3 regions of the Streptomyces sp. NPDC107559 genome follow, and region 2 is predicted to be linked to each of the others. Evidence: riboswitches for the same ligand, from Rfam matches in the RefSeq annotation. Region 2 holds a riboswitch; each other region holds the start of a gene.

Region 1 (5,765 bases), on a different contig from region 2:
TTCCGCGAGCGCGTCGGCGACCGTGCGCGGGTCGCCGTCCACGCCGATGCCGAGCAGTGCCATGGCCTGGCCGCCCATGGCCATCGGGTCGGTCACGCCGACTACCTGGACGGCCCGGGAGTCCAGCAGGCGTTGCAGCCGCTGCCGGGCGGCGGAGGCGGACAGGCCGACCTTGGGGCCGAGGTCGGCGTACGCGATACGCCCGTCGGTCTGAAGTTCCCGCAGGATGGCCCGGTCGATCTCGTCCACGTCTGCTGGTCCCCTTTCCTTCCCGGCGGCTCGCGCCCACCCTATCGGCGCACGTCAGCCGACGAGTTCGGCGAGGGCGGCGGCGAACAGCCCGGTGTGGGTGTCCACGTCCTGCTCCGTGGTGTCGGGGCACATGAGCGCCATGTTGTGGAACGGGGTCAGCAGGATGCCGCGGTTGGCGAGATAGAGGTGGAGGAAGTCCTCCAGCTCGGTGTCGCCGGCCGCCGCGGACTCGGCGCCGGTGCGCGGGGCCGGGTCGGCGAAGCGATACTCGGTGCGTGCCCCGAGGCGGCTGACGGACCAGGGCAGACCGTGGGCGGCGATGCCCGCGCGCACCCCTGCCTCGAAGCGCTCGGACAGCTCGGACATGTGGGTGAAGGCGTCGTCGGTGAGGACGTGTTCCAGGGTGGCGCGCATCGCGGCGACGGACAGCGCGTTGCCCGCGAGGGTGCCGCCGACGCCGCCCATGTCCACCAGGTCGAGATCGGCGCGGGACAGCAGCCGGTCGGCCAGGTCGGCGGAGAGGCCGTAGGCGCCCGCGGGGATGCCGCCGCCGATCGCCTTGCCGATGGTCAGGACGTCCGGTTCCAGGTCCCAGGCCGCGGTGCAGCCGCCCGGACCGGCGGAGAAGGTGTGCGTCTCGTCGTTGATGAGGAGGGTGCCGTACTGCCGGGTCAGGGCGCGGACCCCGGCCAGGTAGCCGGGTTCGGGGAGCACGATGCCGATGTTGGTCAGCGCGGGCTCCATCAGGACGGCGGCGACGTCGCCGTGGGCGAGTTCGCGCTCCAGCCGCTCCAGATCGTTGAACTCGGCGACCCTGCTGGTCAGCGTGACGTCGCAGGGTGCACCGACGTTTCCGGGCCGAGCGGCGCCCAGGCCGTCGGGCCCGACGACGATGAGCGACTCGTCGACGCTGCCGTGGTAGCTGTAGCCGTTCACGAGGATCTTGGAGCGGCCGGTGACGGCGCGGGCGAGCCGGATGGCCCAGCGGTTGGCGTCCGTCGCCGTCAGCGAGAAGCTCCACCGGGTGAGCCCGAAGCGGCGGGTCAGCTCCGCGCCGACCCATTCGGCGTCCTCGGTGGGCAGCATCGCGGTCGCGCCGCCCAGCTCGGCGAAACGGTGCCGGACGGCTTCGGCCACCACCGCCGGCGAGTGGCCGGCCATCGCGCCGGTGTCGCCGAGGCAGAAGTCGATGTACTCGTGTCCGTCGATGTCGGTCACCCTGGCGCCGCGCGCGGTGTCCAGATAGCGCGGGAAGGCACCGGCGGTCTTGTTCATCCAGGTCATCGGCACCCGGCCGAAGAGATGCTCGGACCGCGCGTAGGCGGTCTTAGAGCGGGGGTTGCGACGGTCGGCCTCGGCGCTCTCGCGGGCCAGGAGGTGCTGAAGGCGGGTGCGGTCCATGACTACCTCGTAGAGCGACGGCGGATGAGCACACAGAGCGTACGACTGAATCGTATGCCGATTCAAGATTCGACGACGGAATCGATCGTCACGACAATCGATTCACGTGCACCGATCGAAGCGAGCGAAGCGATCGAGCCAACAGGGCGCGGAGCGCGACGGCCGCCGCCCCACCCCCACCCCTCTCGCCTCCGGCCCGGAGCGCGACGGAGGGAAATGAAGGTCACAATACGTATCGGACATACCGCACTTCAACCTTCACACGAGCCGCACAAATTAGCTAAGTTGGCGCCAGGCCGCTCGGTTCCTCCGGCGAATCCCGCCGGGCCGCGCTGCCTCCGCCGAGTCCGGTGAACCACTGCGGCCGCCGGAGCCGGGGACCCAACCGATCCTTTGGGGTGAATCGGCCCAACCGCCCTGCGGGGCAAGGGCCGTAGGGCACGCCTTCCGGAACCTCCGCCCGAACCCGACAGCTAACTCGGTAGGCGGAGCACGGAAGGAGTACGTCGCCGATGGCGCCAGGACGCGACAAGCGCCCCGAAGGTCTCGGCCTCCCCGGTATGTCGGACGCGGTCAGCGGCGAGGAGATCCGGCAGCGGATCAACACCCTCTACGACCGCGCGGAGACCGACTCGGGGACCTACAACGCCACCCGCGCGATGTCGGTCGGCGACCGCAGGACCGGCCGCCCGGCGCGTCCCGCCCAGCGCAAGCCGTCCGACCCCGCCCTCGACGCCGTCGCCCGGAAGTGGTTCGACGGAGCGCGCGCCAACGTGGGCCCGATCGTCGCGGCCGTGCTGCCCGCCGACCGGATGCCCGCCCCGTCGGCCCGTCCCGCACCGGCGCCCGCGCCGGAGCTCCCGGCCGCCATTCCGGCCCCTCGCCCCGAACTTGAGGCTCCCGCCCGGCGCGCCCCGGAGCTCACCGCCGGGCCCGTCGCGCCCATCGCCGCGCTCCCGGCCGCGCCGGAGCGCCCACGGGACGCCTTCCCGGCTCTGCCCGCCGCCCCTTCCGCGCTCCCGGCCGGACCGCCCGCGGCCGCACCCACGGTGACGCCTGCTCTCGCGGTCACGCCCGCACCCGTGCCTGCGGCCACGCCTGTGGCTGACACCGCGGCACGGCAGATCGCGCGGCGGTCGGCCAAGGGGCAGAACCAGGAGAAGCTCACCCAGGCCCGGAGGCTGCTGACCCGGCAGGTCGCCCTGCGTACCGCTCCACCGGCCCCGGAGAGCGCACCGGCCGCCGCACCGCGCTGGCCGGTCCCGGAGCAGGACCCGCTGTTCGGCGAGGGCACCGGGTGGCTGACCCAGCCGTCGCCCGCCCCCGGCCCGCTCGCCGGAGGCGGCGAGTACCCGAGCGCTCCCGGCGCCACCGGTCAGTTCGGCACCGTTCCCAGTGTCGCGGGATACCCGAACACCCCCATCGCCACCGGGCAGTTCAGCCTCCCCCTCGATGCCGCCGTGACGAACCCGCCGGCCGACACCGGGCAGTTCAGCGCCATCCCGAGCGTGGCCGCCTATCCGAACACCCCCGTCGACACGGGGCAGTTCAGCCTTCCCTTCGAGGCCGGTCTCACCAATCCCCCCGCCGACACGGGGCAGTTCAGCGCCGTCCCGAGCATGGGGGCCTACCCGAGCGCCCCGGTCGCCACCGGCTACCCGAGCGCCCCCGCGAGCCCTGCCTACCTCGGCGCCCCCGCTGACGTCGGCTACCCGGCCACCCCTGCCGACCCGGCCTACCCGAGCGCCCCTGTGACCGCCGCGTACCCGAGCGCCCCGGTGACCGCCGCGTACCCGAGCGCCCCGGTGAGCCCCGGTTATCCGAGCGCCCCCGCGGTCGCCGCCTACCCGGGCAACCCCGCCGACACGGGCCAGTTCGCCCTGATGAACACCGGCCAGTTCGCCGCACCCGCCATGCCCGCGGCACCCGCCATGCCTGCCATGCCTGCCATGCCTGCTGCCCCCGCCATGCCCGCCCCGGTCGCGGTCGGCATTCCGGAACCGGCGGGGTACGGCGGCAAGGCCGCGAAGGCCCTCGAGTTCGCGCGCGCCCAGATCGGCAGGCCGTGCCTGTGGGGTGCGACCGGCCCCGAGTCGTACGACTGTTCCAGTCTCACCCAGGCAGCCTGGCGGGCCGCCGGGGTCGCGCTCCCCCGCGCGGCGGCCGACCAGGCCCGCACGGTCTCGGCGATCCCGCTCACCGACCTCCAGCCCGGCGATCTCATCTTCTTCCACGGCGACACCAGCCATGTCGGTGTCTGCGCCGGACCCGGCACGATGATCCACGCCCCGGGGCCGGGTGCCCTGATCCGCGAGGAGTCCATCTTCTTCGCCGGGCAGGCGGCGATCCACAGCGCGGCACGGCCCGCCTGACCCTCGGGACTCACACCGAGGACCCACCCGAACCGCGAACTGCCCGGACGGATCATTCCGTCCGGGCAGTTCGCACGTTACGGCGGCACGGTACGCCGGGCATGGATCGGCACGGCGCCCGGACCGTCGGTACCGGTCCGGGCGCCGTGCCGTGGGTGCTCACCCGGGCGTCGTCACACGGGGCGTCGCCTGGTGCGGATCAGCAGGACGACACCGGCGATGGCGAGCACGCCGCCGAGCGCCGCGGGCCACAGCTGCGCGCCGGTCTCGGCGAGACCGCCCTGGACCGCCTGCGGTTCGGTCTGCGGCACGGTCTGGGGGGCCGGCTGCGCGGCGGAGGTGGCCTGCCCGCCGTCGTCCGCGGCCTGGGTCTGCTCGGCGCCGCCCGTCGAGCCCGATCCGGCGGCTGCCGTGTCGTCGGCTTCGGGGGCGGTGGTGACCAGGCCGGAGCCGTTGCCGCCCGAACCCTGCTGTCCCGAGTCGTCCTTCGGGCGGTTGGTCGCCGAGGGGGAGGAGTAGGGCTTGGGCTGGGTGTTGCCGGGACGGGTGGCGGTGGCCGTGGCGGCGGGCGGCTCCATGGTCGCCTGGCCACCGTTGCCTGCGTTGCCACCGTTGCCTGCGTTGCCACCGTTACCGGCGTTGCCACCGTTACCGGTGTCGCCACCGGTCTGCCCCTGCGCGCCGTTCCCGTCCTTCGGAGGCTCGGGGGTCTGCGTCTGCTGGCCCTGGTCGCCGTTGCCGCCGCCGTTGCCCGCGCCGTTGTCGCCGCCGTTGCCGCCGTTACCGGCCCCGTTGTCGCCGCCGCCGTTGCCCGGCTCGGCGCCCACGCCGCACTGCCGGCCGCCGTTGATGCAGTCGACCATCTCGTTCATCAGCTTCTCGTCGAAGACGTTGATGAAGTCGCCGTGGTCCGTGATCGGCTTGTGCAGGTTCTCGGGGAAGGAGTCCACCGCGAACAGCGGGGTCGTACGGCCGCCGTCCTGCAAGCTGGGCGCGTCCACGTCGTACACGATGCGCTGCACCAGCTGCGGAATGGCCTGGAAGCCGCTCGGGCAGGAGCCGTCGGCGGCGGCGAACGCCACGTGCGTACGGTGGTTGGCGCTGTCGATGTTCCGTCCGTCCCAGCAGCTCTGGAACTTGAACGTGCGCACGACGTCGCTGCCGCTCGGGCAGAGCGGGTACTTGTCCTTCAACTGCCGGTCCTCCAGGCCCGTGCAGCTCCAGGACGCGTTGGCGTTGGCGGGGCCGTTGACGAAGGCCTTGGCGTCGCCGGTGATGATGCGCAGCAGCCGCGGCATGGCGGTGACCTTGCTGCGGGGGTTGCCCACGAAGGTCATCGTCACCTGCTTGGGCGTGACGATCTGACCGGCGTTGCCCTCGGTGCCGCCACCGGGCGATCCGGCGTCCCGCTCCTGGGTGCCGTTCTGGAGACGCAGCACGGGCCAGAAGTACGACGACTTGTCGCCCTGGTCCTGGCAGCTGGTCTGTGCGTTCGCCAGGTCGCCGTCGCTGGCGAAGGCGCTGTTGGACTGGTTGCCGACGTAGTCGTGGAAGTGGTGGGCTCCGTTGCTGACGCCCGGGGCGACGATGACGTTGTCGGAGTTGAACAGCCCGTTGGCGTTCACACCGCAGCTGGTGGCGAAGGTGCCGCGGGAGGCGTCCGCCTGGAGTGCGGGGCTCTGCGCGTTGGGCTGGGCCGAGTTGATGTCCGCGTAGTCGGCAGCGACCGGGCCGTTTCCG
Region 2 (5,765 bases):
GTCCTGCCAGCGTGCCTTGAGGTCGCGCAGTTCCTCCACGCGCTCCCTGGCCTGCTGCTTCTGCCGCTCCATGTCGGCGATCTCGGCGCGCTGCGAGACGTACTGCCTTATGGGGTAGGCGAGGGCCACGACCAGCGAGCACAGCACGAGGGCGAGCAGCGCGGCCCGGCCGGTGAGCCGGGAGCGGCGGGCCTGGCGTCTGGTCTGGGAGCGGTAGACGCGGGCCGCGGTCTGCTCGCCGAGCGCCCGCAGCCTGGTCGCGGTGGAGAAACGGTCCCGGTCCTTCACGGCCATCTGGCTCTTCGCCTCCCCTTCGCACCCGTTGTCACCCGCGCCGTCACACGCGTACGTCCCCGGACACGGTACGGGACCGGGTACGGGGACGTACGTACGACTGGCTCAGGCTTGACCCTGTACGGCTCAGCCCTTGAAGCGCGGGAAGGCGCTGCGGCCGGCGTACACCGCGGCGTCGTCGAGGATCTCCTCGATGCGCAGCAGCTGGTTGTACTTGGCGACGCGGTCCGAGCGGGCCGGGGCGCCGGTCTTGATCTGGCCGCAGTTCACGGCGACCGCGAGGTCGGCGATGGTGACGTCCTCGGTCTCGCCGGAGCGGTGGGACATCATGCACTTGAAGCCGTTGCGCTGGGCGAGCTCGACGGCGTCCAGGGTCTCGGTCAGCGAACCGATCTGGTTGACCTTGACGAGCAGGGCGTTGGCGGAGCCCTCCTCGATGCCGCGGGCCAGGCGCTCCGGGTTGGTGACGAAGAGGTCGTCGCCGACGATCTGGACCTTGTCGCCCAGCTGGTCGGTGATGATCTTCCAGCCGGCCCAGTCGTCCTCGAACAGCGGGTCCTCGATGGAGACCAGCGGGTACGCCGCCACGAGCTCGGCGTAGTACTCGGTCATCTCGGCGGCGGTGCGCTCCTTGCCCTCGAAGGTGTAGACGCCGTCCTTGTAGAACTCGGAGGCGGCGACGTCGAGGGCGAGGGCGATCTGCTCGCCGGGGGTGTAACCGGCCTCCTTGATGGCCTCGACGATGAGGTCGAGGGCGGCGCGGTTGGACTCCAGGTTCGGGGCGAAGCCGCCCTCGTCGCCGAGACCGGTGGACAGGCCCTTGGTCTTCAGCACCTTCTTGAGGGTGTGGTAGACCTCGGCGCCCCAGCGCAGCGCCTCGGAGAAGGTCTCCGCGCCGATCGGGGCGATCATGAACTCCTGGATGTCCACGTTGGAGTCGGCGTGCGAGCCGCCGTTCAGGATGTTCATCATCGGAACGGGCAGCAGGTGCGCGTTCGGGCCGCCCAGGTAACGGAAGAGCGGGAGGTCGGACGCCTCGGAGGCGGCGTGCGCGACGGCGAGGGAGACGCCGAGGATGGCGTTCGCGCCGAGCGAGCCCTTGTTGTCGGTGGCGTCCAGGTCGAACATCGCCTGGTCGATCAGGCGCTGCTCGGTGGCGTCGTAGCCGACGAGCTCCGGACCGATCTGCTCGATGACGGCGAGGACGGCCTTCTCGACACCCTTGCCCTGGTAACGGTTGGGGTCACCGTCACGGAGCTCGATGGCCTCGAAGGCACCGGTGGAGGCGCCGGACGGGACGGCGGCACGACCCGTGCTGCCGTCGTCGAGGCCGACCTCGACCTCGACCGTGGGGTTGCCTCGGGAGTCCAGGATTTCCCGGGCTACGACGACGTCGATGGACGGCACGAGCATCTCCTTCTGGGATGTGACGCAAGCTACGCCGGGCCGGAGAGCCCGGTGGTGATGCGCAGGCCTGTGGTGGCCGCGCGGGACTGAGCCTAACCGTCCCGGGGCGATCAACCGGTCGTTGACCGCGTCATGGACGGAACCGAGAGTAAATTGTTTCCGAACGGAACAAAGCCGGTTCGACAAAAAACCCCGTCCCGGTGCGTACGGGGGAAGAACGCACCGGGACGGGGAGCCCGTGGGGACGGGGGGCGGCCCTCACGTGGCCTCCACAATGAAGGACACGGCTGGGAGGCCGCCGTGGTTCAGCTACGAGCGCGCTGTCACTTCAGGTGCAGCTGCTGGCCCGGGTAGATGACGTCGGCGTTGGCGACGACACCCTTGTTCAGCTTGAACAGCGCCTGCCAGCCACCCTTGACCTGGTGCTTCTGGGCGATGCTGCTGAGCGTGTCACCCTTGACGACCTTGTACTCGCCGTCACCCTTGGCGACCTTCTGGCCGGCCGGGGTGGTGACGGTCTGCGCGACGGCCGGGCGCTCGGCGGAGCGGGAGGCGGTCTGCGTCTCGGTCGAGCGGGTGGCGGTGCTCGGCGCGGGGGCGGCAGCGGCGTAGGGGGTGCGGGACAGACCCTTGCCGCAGACCGGCCAGGCACCCTTGCCCTGGGAGGCGAGGACCTTCTCGGCGATGGTGATCTGCTGGGCCTTGGTGGCCAGGTTGGCCTGCGAGGCGTACTGCTTGCCGCCGTACGCAGCCCAGGTGGAGGCGGAGAACTGGACACCGCCGTAGTAGCCGTTGCCGGTGTTGATGGCCCAGTTGCCGCCGGACTCGCACTGGGCGACGGTGTCCCACTCGGCGGCGGTGGCGGCGGAGGCGTTGCCGGCCGCGAACAGCGGGGCGGCGATGGCGACACCGGCGACACCGGCGAGCGCGGCGATGCGGGTGGCCTTGGACGGGCGGCGGTGCGTGCCCTTACCGGAAAACAGCATGGTGGATCCCCTCACCGACGCCTGCGAGGTGAGCTGTCGGGTTCGGGCCGGTTGAGTTGCCCGGCCACGCCCCTCACGGGACGCGGCTTCACCCCGAGCCGGCACCAGCTTCAACCGCTGGGCCCGGCGCTTACCTTGGGTCCCCCGCTCCTGCCGACGGCGCTTGACGCGACGAATGTTCCCGGGCAGCCGCTGGCAGGATTCGGCGTTGCGGCGGCCGGTGCCCGCTGTGGCGAGCGGTCTCGACCGTAGGCAGGCGATCCGGTTATTTCCAAAGACGATCAGGGCTTCTGAGACTCATCCCACAGTTTCACCAAAACGGACATTTAGCGGTGAAACGGGACGTCAACTCTCGCCGCTTTACGCCCGTTTAGACAGGTGCCTCCCCGGCCTGACCGGGGAAGACACGGTCCCGGCCGGCACCACTCGCCTCCTGCTCACCATGCGGAGCAGGCGCCGTCCGTCGCGGGAATGCGGAGGGCCGGTCCGGGGGTGGCGGACCACCCCGGCGAGCGGGTCAGGAACCGTAGGCGGTCGAGGCGTGCCGGCCGATGAAGGACAGGTCGGCGTCGACGGAGGACGTGTCCTCGTCGGCGCTGGCGCCACGGTGGCGGCCGGTGCCGGTCAGGTCACCCGTGTCGACCAGGCCCGAAGCGCCGATGGCCTGCCGGGAGTTGGCGGAATTGTCCACCTCTGCATCGCCTGCGGAGGAATCGTCGCCTTGAGCGCCACTCGTGGCGGTATCCGCACTATTGTCCGTCTTGTCCGTCGCGCTCGCGGAGGGCGCGGCGGTGGAGGCCGTGCCGGAAGGCAGGGCGGAGGGGTCGGCGGACGCGGTACCGGCGGCGGGCGTCGAGGACGGGTCGGTGGAGGCTCCGGCGGAGGAGTCGGGCAGACCGAGCACGTCCGACACCGAGGTCGAACCGCTCGCGTCGGACGCGTCGCTCGCCGAGTCGCCCGCCACACCCGTGTCGACGACGGACGTCGCGGAGTCCTGGGCGAGCCCCGAGGTCAGCCCGCACGTGGACCAGGCACCGGCGCCCTGGGCGGCGAGGATCTTCTCGGCGACGGCTATCTGCTGGGACCGGCTGGCCAGATCGGCCCTGGCGGCGTAGTCGAGACCGCCGTACTGCTCCCAGTCCGCCTGGGTCAGATGCAGGCCACCGAAGTGCCCGTCACCGCTCTCGGCGCTCCAGGAGCCGCCGGTCTCGCACTGCGCGACCTGGTCCCAGGTGCTGCCCTCGGCCGCGCTCGCGCCGCCCGCGCCCAGAAGCGGGATGGCGATGGCGGAACCTGCCACTCCTGCCGCGACGAGCAGTGCCGGAGCCTGGCGGGGACGACGGTGACGACCGTTTCCGGAGAGCATGCGGAAACCTTTCGTGCGACAGCAGTGACCGACACGGCGTGAGGCTGCGCCGTGTTGATGATTGAACGTATCGGCACACGATCACTTGTCACAAGTTCATGCCACGGAGATCACGCGAAGATCACAATGTTGACGGTACGTCACCCGGGTCCGGAACCCTCACGACTGCCGCCAATCGGTCAGACCGCCGTGAACTCCACAGGCAGGGCACGCAGTCCGCGCATGATGAGTCCACCACGCCATCTCAAGTCCGCCGGTTCCGCGGCGAGTTGCAGGTCGGGGAGCCGGGTGAGCAGCGTGGTGAGCGCGGTGCGTCCCTCCAGCCGGGCCAGCGGCGCACCCAGGCAATAGTGGATTCCATGGCCGTAACCGAGGTGCTGGTTGTCACTGCGAGTGAGGTCGAGCACATCGGGATCGGTGAACCGCTCCGGGTCCCGGTCCGCGGCCGCCAGGACGACGAGGACGGGGTCCCCGGGGGCGATGTCCTGGCCGCCGATGGTCAGCGGCCCGGTCGCGAACCGCCAGGTCGCCAGCTCCACCGGCCCGTCGTAACGCAGGAGTTCCTCGATGCCGGTCTCCATCAGTGCGGATTCGCCCGCGGCCAGGGACGACTGGAGGCGCTCACGCTGAGCGGGATGGGTCAGCAGCGCGTACATACCGTTGCCGATGAGGTTGACCGTGGTCTCGAACCCCGCGAACAAAAGGATGAACGCCATGGCGGCGGCCTCGTTCTCGGTGAGGTGCTCGCCGTGGTCGGAGGCGCGGATGAGACCGGAGATGAGGTCCTCGCCCGGAGCGGCGGTCTCGGGCAGCGCCTCCCGCTTGCGGTGGATGAGCTCGGCGAGATAGCCGCGCATCTTCTTCACCGACCGCGCGACCCCGCCCCGCGGCCCGCCGCCGTGCCGGATCATCATGCCCGCCCAGTCCCGGAAGTCGTCCTGGTCCTCGCGGGGTACGCCGAGCAGGTCGCAGATGGCGTAGATGGGCAGCGGGAAGGCGAACTCGTGGATGAGGTCGGCGGAGCCCCGGCCGGCGAAGCCGTCGATCAGCCGGTCGGTCAGCTCCTGCACGCGCGGCGCGAACTCCGCGACCCGGCGCGGGGTGAACGCCGTGCTGACCAGCCGCCGGAGCCTGGTGTGGTCCGGCGGGTCGATGTTGAGCAGATGGGTCATCAGCTCGGCCTTGCGCTCACCGGGGATGCCGGTCTTGCCCTTGGCGTGCGCGGGCTCGTCGTGATGCGCGGGGTTCTTGCTCAGCCGCTGGTCGGCGAGGGCCTGCCGGGCGTCCGCGTACCGGGTGACCAGCCAGGCCTCGACCCCGCTGGGCAGCCGGGTGCGGTGCACGGGGGCGTGCTCGCGCAGCCAGGCGTAGGCCGGGTACGGATCGGCGGCGAACTCCCAGGTGAAGAGGTCGGGGGCGGGGCTGTCGGGCACGGGTACGGGGTCGCCGGGGGCGGGCTGGTTGGTCACGCCTCGACGTTAGCTGGCTTTCATCGTTCGGCTTGCGGGGGTGGAAGCGGGGCCGTGGGCGGCGGTACGCCGTCAGTGGTCCCGCTCCCAGCCGGTGTCGGCAGCCCATGTCGGCAGGTCGTACGAAAGCTGCGCCCGAGCAGTGTCCTTGAGGCGGCCTGCCGTCAGCTCGCGCAGCCGGCGCTTCGCCTCCTCGTGGCCGCTCTCGGCCGCCGTCCGCAGCCAGTGCTCGGCCAGGACCAG
Region 3 (5,765 bases), on a different contig from region 2:
GCCTACGGCTCGTACCAGGACGGCGCCGCCTACGACACCGGCGCGTACGACGGCGGTCACCACACCGGTCACCACCACACCGGCCACCACACCGCTCACGACTCCGGTTCCTACGACGCGACCCAGTGGTCGGGCTACGACCCGTACGCGGCCCAGCAGAGCGGCTACGACACGGGGGCGTACGAGACGACGGCCTGGGCCGCCGGCCACCAGCAGCTGTCCGCCGTCCCGCCGCAGACGGCGGGCTCCGACACCTCCGGGCAGTGGGACGCGCACACCTGGCTCCAGACCGACGGCGCCCCGGCCGACCCGACCCAGCAGTGGGAATGGGGCACGCAGGCCTTCGACACCGGCGCCTACGACGCCACGCAGTGGAACGCCGACGGCAACGCGCCGGACCTGTCCGACGAGCACTCCGAAGAACCCTCCGAAGAGCCCTCCGCCGAGGAGCCGGCTCCGGAAGAGGACGAGGATCCGACCGCCACCGGTGAGCTCCCCGCCGTGGCGCCGCTCCTCGACGACCAGGAGGAGCTCGCCCCGCTCCCGGCACCGCGCACGGCCTCCCGCTCCCGCCGCCGTATGCCCGCCAGGCGCTCCGCGCTGCTGACCGTGGCGGTGCCCTCGGTGTGCGTGATGGGCGTCGCCGGGGTCGCCGCCGCCTCGGTGGTGGGCAACCTGAACGACGACGGCAGGGACACGACCGCATCCGCCTCGGACGCGAAGGCGGTGAAACCGTCCGCCGCCAACAACAAGCTGGACAGCCAGCTGCGCAGCCTCTCCGCCGGCGCCGACGACTTCGCCGACCGGGCCAGCCGTACGCAGGAACGCATCGACCTCAGGACCCAGCAGGAGTCCGAGAAGAAGAAGGCGGCGGCGGAGGCGGCCCGCAAGGAGCGGCTGCGCCCGAAGTACGCCATCCCGGTCGAGCGCAAGGGCCTGAGCGCCTACTTCGGCCAGGCCGGCGTGAACTGGATGTCGGTGCACACCGGCATCGACTTCCCCGTCTCCTACGGCACGACGGTGATGGCCGCGACCGACGGCACCGTCCGCACGCAGTGGAACAGCGCGTACGGCAACATGATGATCGTGACGGCGATGGACGGCACGGAGACCTGGTACTGCCACCTCTCCACCTACCGTGTCGCCTCCGGTACGACGGTGAAGGCCGGCGACCCGATCGCGTACTCCGGGAACTCGGGCAACTCGACCGGCCCCCACCTGCACTTCGAGGTGCGGCCCGGCGGTGGCTCGGCCATCGACCCGCTCCCCTGGCTGCGCAGCCACGGTCTCGACCCGACGTAACCGCGCACCACCGCCCGAATCAGTGTCGATCGAGCCCCCGGAGATCCCGAGGGCTCTTTCCACGACCCCTAGAGCTTCTCCACCGGCGCGTACCGCAGCAGCAGCCGCTTCGGCTTGGTGTCGCCGAAGTCGATCGTCGCCTCCGCGTTCGCGCCCGTGCCCTTCACGCCGACGACCGTGCCCAGCCCGAACTGGTCGTGCGTGACCCGGTCGCCGACGGACAGGGACACCACCGGCTTCTCCGAGGTGCGGCGTGTGGCGAAGCCGGACGCGCCGGACGCCGACGAACGCGAGCGCGAGGACGACAGCGAGGCCGCCACCCCCGAGACCGGCCCCGACGACACCGGTGCCGTCGCGCCCGTCCGCTTCCACTCCAGGTGGGCCGGCGGGATCTCCTCCAGGAAGCGGGAGGGCGGGTTGTACGAGGGCTGTCCCCAGGCGCTGCGCATCGCCGACCGGGTGAGGTAGAGCCGCTCACGCGCGCGGGTGATGCCGACGTACGCCAGGCGGCGCTCCTCCTCCAGCTCCTTGGCCTGGCCGAGGGCACGCATGTGCGGGAAGACGCCGTCCTCCATGCCGGTCAGGAAGACGACCGGGAACTCCAGTCCCTTGGCGGTGTGCAGGGTCATCAGCGTGATGACGCCGTCGCCGTCCTCCTCGTCGGGGATCTGGTCGGAGTCGGCGACCAGCGCGACCCGCTCCAGGAAGTCGGAGAGCCCGCCCGTCGCCTCGCCCTCGCCGGTCTCCTGCTCGAACTCCAGGGCCACGGCGGCGAGTTCCTGGAGGTTCTCGATGCGGGTCTCGTCCTGCGGGTCGGTGGAGGCCTGCAACTCGGCGAGGTATCCGGTCCGTTCGAGGACGGCCTCCAGGACCGTCGCCGGACCGGCGCCCGACTCGACGATCGTGCGCAGGTCGTCCATCAGCACGTTGAAGCGCTGGACGGCGTTGGTGGAGCGCGCGGCCATGCCGTACGCCTCGTCGACGCGCCGCAGCGCCTGCGGGAAGCTGATCCTCTCGCGCTGGGAGAGGGCGTCGATCATCGCCTCGGCGCGCTCGCCGATACCGCGCTTGGGCACGTTGAGGATGCGGCGCAGCGGGACCGAGTCCTCGGGGTTGGCCAGGACACGCAGATAGGCCAGGACGTCCCGGACCTCCTTGCGCTCGTAGAAGCGGACGCCGCCGACGACCTTGTACGGCAGGCCGACCCGGATGAAGATCTCCTCGAAGACACGGGACTGGGCGTTGGTGCGGTAGAACACCGCGACATCGCCGGCCTTGGCCTGGCCCGCGTCGGTGAGACGGTCTATCTCGTCGGCGACGAACTGCGCCTCGTCGTGCTCGGTGTCGGCGACGTATCCGGTGATGCTCGCGCCCGCGCCCGCGTTGGTCCACAGGTTCTTGGGACGGCGGGACTCGTTGCGCTCGATGACCGCGTTGGCCGCGGAGAGGATGGTCTGCGTGGAGCGGTAGTTCTGCTCCAGCAGGATCGTCGTCGCGTCCGGGTAGTCCTCCTCGAACTGGAGGATGTTGCGGATGGTGGCGCCGCGGAAGGCGTAGATCGACTGGTCGGCGTCACCCACGACGCACAGTTCGGCGGGCAGGAGGTCGAACTCACCGGGCGGCACGTCCACGGGGTGCTCCGAGGTGCCGACGAGCTCACGGACCAGCGCGTACTGGGCGTGGTTGGTGTCCTGGTACTCGTCGACGAGCACATGCCGGAAGCGGCGGCGGTAGTGCTCGGCGACGTCCGGGAAGGCGCGCAGCAGGTTGACCGTCGTCATGATCAGGTCGTCGAAGTCGAGCGCGTTGGCCTCGCGCAGCCGCGACTGGTACATCGCGTAGGCCTGGGCGAGGGTCTTCTCGAAGCCGTCGCCGGCCTGGGCCGCGAAGTCCTCCTCGTCGATCAGCTCGTTCTTCAGGTTGGAGATCTTGGCGCTGAAGGACTTCGGCGGGAAACGCTTGGGGTCGAGGTCCAGGTCACGGCAGACCAGGGCCATCAGACGCTTGGAGTCGGCGGCGTCGTAGATCGAGAACGACGACGTGAAGCCGAGGCGCTTGCTCTCGCGGCGCAGGATGCGCACGCACGCGCTGTGGAAGGTCATCACCCACATCGCGTTCGCGCGCGGGCCGACGAGCTGCTCGACGCGCTCCTTCATCTCGCCCGCGGCCTTGTTGGTGAAGGTGATCGCGAGGATCTGGCCCGGATGCACGTTCCGCTCGCCGAGCAGGTGGGCGATGCGGTGCGTGAGCACCCGGGTCTTGCCGGAGCCGGCGCCGGCCACGATGAGCAGCGGGGAGCCGGAGTGGACGACGGCGGCGCGCTGGTTGTCGTTCAGCCCGTCCAGGAGGGCGGCCGGGTCGACCACCGGGCGCGGGGCGCCGTCGCGGTAGTAATCGTCCCGGTCCGGCGGCACGTCGAACTTCCCGCCGAACAGATCGTCCGGGACCGGCTCCGGCACGTGCTCGTCCTCGGGCGGAGGCGGGGGCTCCTCCCCATGGGCCCGGGGGGCCTGGAGATCCGCCAGGAAGCTGTCGTCAAAGAGGCTGCTCATCGCTCTCCGAGTCTAGGGCGCCGCACCGACAACCCGCCGCCGTCCCGGGAACATCCCCGCGTCCGGACGGCCCCGACCGAGGGGCCGGGAGGGGAACGTCACATTCCGTGGCCGGGCCGGGGAGGGTCCCCCTCACCCTCGGCGACCCGGGCGCCACGGTGCGACAAAGCCGGAAAACGTGTCCGAACACCAACAAGCCTGAGCATCCATGCCGGATCGACCGCACCCCGTCACAGCCGGGGCCCAGGTCACGAAAATGTATCGGGCATATCGCCCATCAACCTTCACAAGGGCCACAGGAGTTGGCTAGCGTGCCGGGCGGGCCGCACGACCCCCACCGGCGATCGTCGCCGGGCCGCGCGGCCTCCGCCGAGTCCGGAACGCCCGCAGGGCAACCGGAGCCGGGGACCCAACCGAGAACCGGGGTGAATCGGCCCGCATCCCCGTCGGGGGCAGGCCGTAGGGCAAACCTTCCGATCATCCGCCCGAACCCGACAGCTAACCCGGTAGGCGGAGTGTGGAAGGAGTCGCCTCTCTTGGCGTCGCACCGCAAGTCGCGTCCCGCAGGCACGCGCGCAGCAGGCATACGGACCCCCGCCCTGGCCACGGCGGCCCTCACCTCGATCGCCCTGTTGTCCCAGACGGCCCACGCCGCCCCCTCGGCCGACGACGGCCGGCCGAGCCTGGAAGAGGTCGAGAAGAAAGTCGACGACCTGTACCGCCAGGCCGAGTCGGCGACCGAGAACTACAACGCGGCCAAGGAAAAGACCACCAAGCAGCGCAAGCACGTCGACACCCTGCTCGACAACGTCGCCCAGCGCACCCAGAAGCTCAACGAGGCGCGCGAGGAACTCGGTTCCTTCGCCGCGGCGCAGTACCGGACCGGTGCCACCGCGCCGGACACCGCGACCTTCCTGCTCGCGGACTCGCCCCAGGACTACTTCGACCAGGCCCAGCTCATGGGCCGGCTGACCTCGCGGCAGAAGGGCGCGGTCGACGACTACGTCACCGAGCAGGCCGCGACGATGAAGGAGCGCCGCGAGGCCACCGAGAGCCTCGACACGCTCACCGACGCCCAGAACGACCTCCAGACCGCCAAGGCGACCGTCCAGAAGAAGCTCGCCGCCGCGCGCGTGCTGCTGTCCCAGCTGACGGCCGAGGAGAAGGCCCGGCTGGCCGCGATCGAGAAGCAGAAGCAGGAGGCGGCCGCGCGCAAGGCGGCGGAGCTGGCGAAGCAGCAGGCGGCAGCGGCCGCTGCGGCGGCGAAGGAGAGCGCGGCATCGGGCTCGTCGTCCTCGTCCGGCTCTTCCTCCTCGACCTCGTCCTCCTCGACCTCGTCCTCCTCGTCCGCGGACTCCACGGTCGGCACCCGGGCCGAGAAGGCGCTCGCCTTCGCCCGCGCGCAGATCGGCAAGCCGTACGTCTGGGGCGCGACGGGCCCCGGCTCCTACGACTGCTCCGGCCTCACCCAGGCCGCCTGGAAGGCCGCCGGCGTCACCCTGCCGCGCACCACCTACGACCAGGTGAACGCCGGCACCACCGTCTCCCTCGCCGACGCCCGCCCGGGTGACCTGGTCTTCTTCTACGACGACGTCAGCCACGTCGGCATCTACATCGGCGACGGCATGATGATCCACGCCCCCAAGCCCGGCGCGTACGTCCGCGAGGAGTCGATCTACTACGACGGCGAGTCCGGGATCCACAGCGTGGTCCGCCCGGCCTGACGCCCGGCCCCGGCACCCGTCCGCCCTCCGGCACCCCCACGCGGGTGCCGGGGAGCGGGCGGAGCCGCCTGCGACCACGGGTGATTCCGGGCGCCCGCGCGCGTGCCCCGCTCGCGCCGCGCGCGGCGCTCCTTAGCATCGACCGCATGCCCTCCACCCCCCGTACCCCACCGCTCCGCGCCCGGTG

Evidence for each region. Region 2 has a riboswitch for cyclic di-AMP ahead of ACZ7OY_RS16755 (transglycosylase family protein). Riboswitches for the same ligand answer to the same signal wherever they lie in the genome.
Region 1: another riboswitch for cyclic di-AMP. It lies ahead of ACZ7OY_RS27020 (C40 family peptidase); the one in region 2 lies ahead of ACZ7OY_RS16755 (transglycosylase family protein).
Region 3: another riboswitch for cyclic di-AMP. It lies ahead of ACZ7OY_RS18695 (C40 family peptidase); the one in region 2 lies ahead of ACZ7OY_RS16755 (transglycosylase family protein).

The regions. Positions count from the first base shown of each region.
Region 1 is NZ_JBVKBD010000010.1:1,181-6,945, forward strand. It holds gene ACZ7OY_RS27010 (Lrp/AsnC family transcriptional regulator) at 1-249, opposite strand, end outside; gene ACZ7OY_RS27015 (transaminase) at 304-1,653, opposite strand; cyclic di-AMP (ydaO/yuaA leader) riboswitch at 1,983-2,157, shown strand; gene ACZ7OY_RS27020 (C40 family peptidase) at 2,166-4,025, shown strand; gene ACZ7OY_RS27025 (DUF1996 domain-containing protein) at 4,199-5,765, opposite strand, start outside.
Region 2 is NZ_JBVKBD010000004.1:480,752-486,516, reverse strand. It holds gene ACZ7OY_RS16765 (FtsB family cell division protein) at 1-294, opposite strand, end outside; gene eno (phosphopyruvate hydratase) at 421-1,707, opposite strand; gene ACZ7OY_RS16755 (transglycosylase family protein) at 2,025-2,687, opposite strand; cyclic di-AMP (ydaO/yuaA leader) riboswitch at 2,691-2,859, opposite strand; gene ACZ7OY_RS16750 (transglycosylase family protein) at 3,205-4,053, opposite strand; gene ACZ7OY_RS16745 (cytochrome P450 family protein) at 4,233-5,522, opposite strand; gene ACZ7OY_RS16740 (sel1 repeat family protein) at 5,595-5,765, opposite strand, start outside.
Region 3 is NZ_JBVKBD010000005.1:346,651-352,415, reverse strand. It holds gene ACZ7OY_RS18705 (M23 family metallopeptidase) at 1-1,302, shown strand, start outside; gene pcrA (DNA helicase PcrA) at 1,371-3,854, opposite strand; cyclic di-AMP (ydaO/yuaA leader) riboswitch at 4,212-4,382, shown strand; gene ACZ7OY_RS18695 (C40 family peptidase) at 4,391-5,578, shown strand; gene ACZ7OY_RS18690 (SLAC1 family transporter) at 5,725-5,765, shown strand, end outside.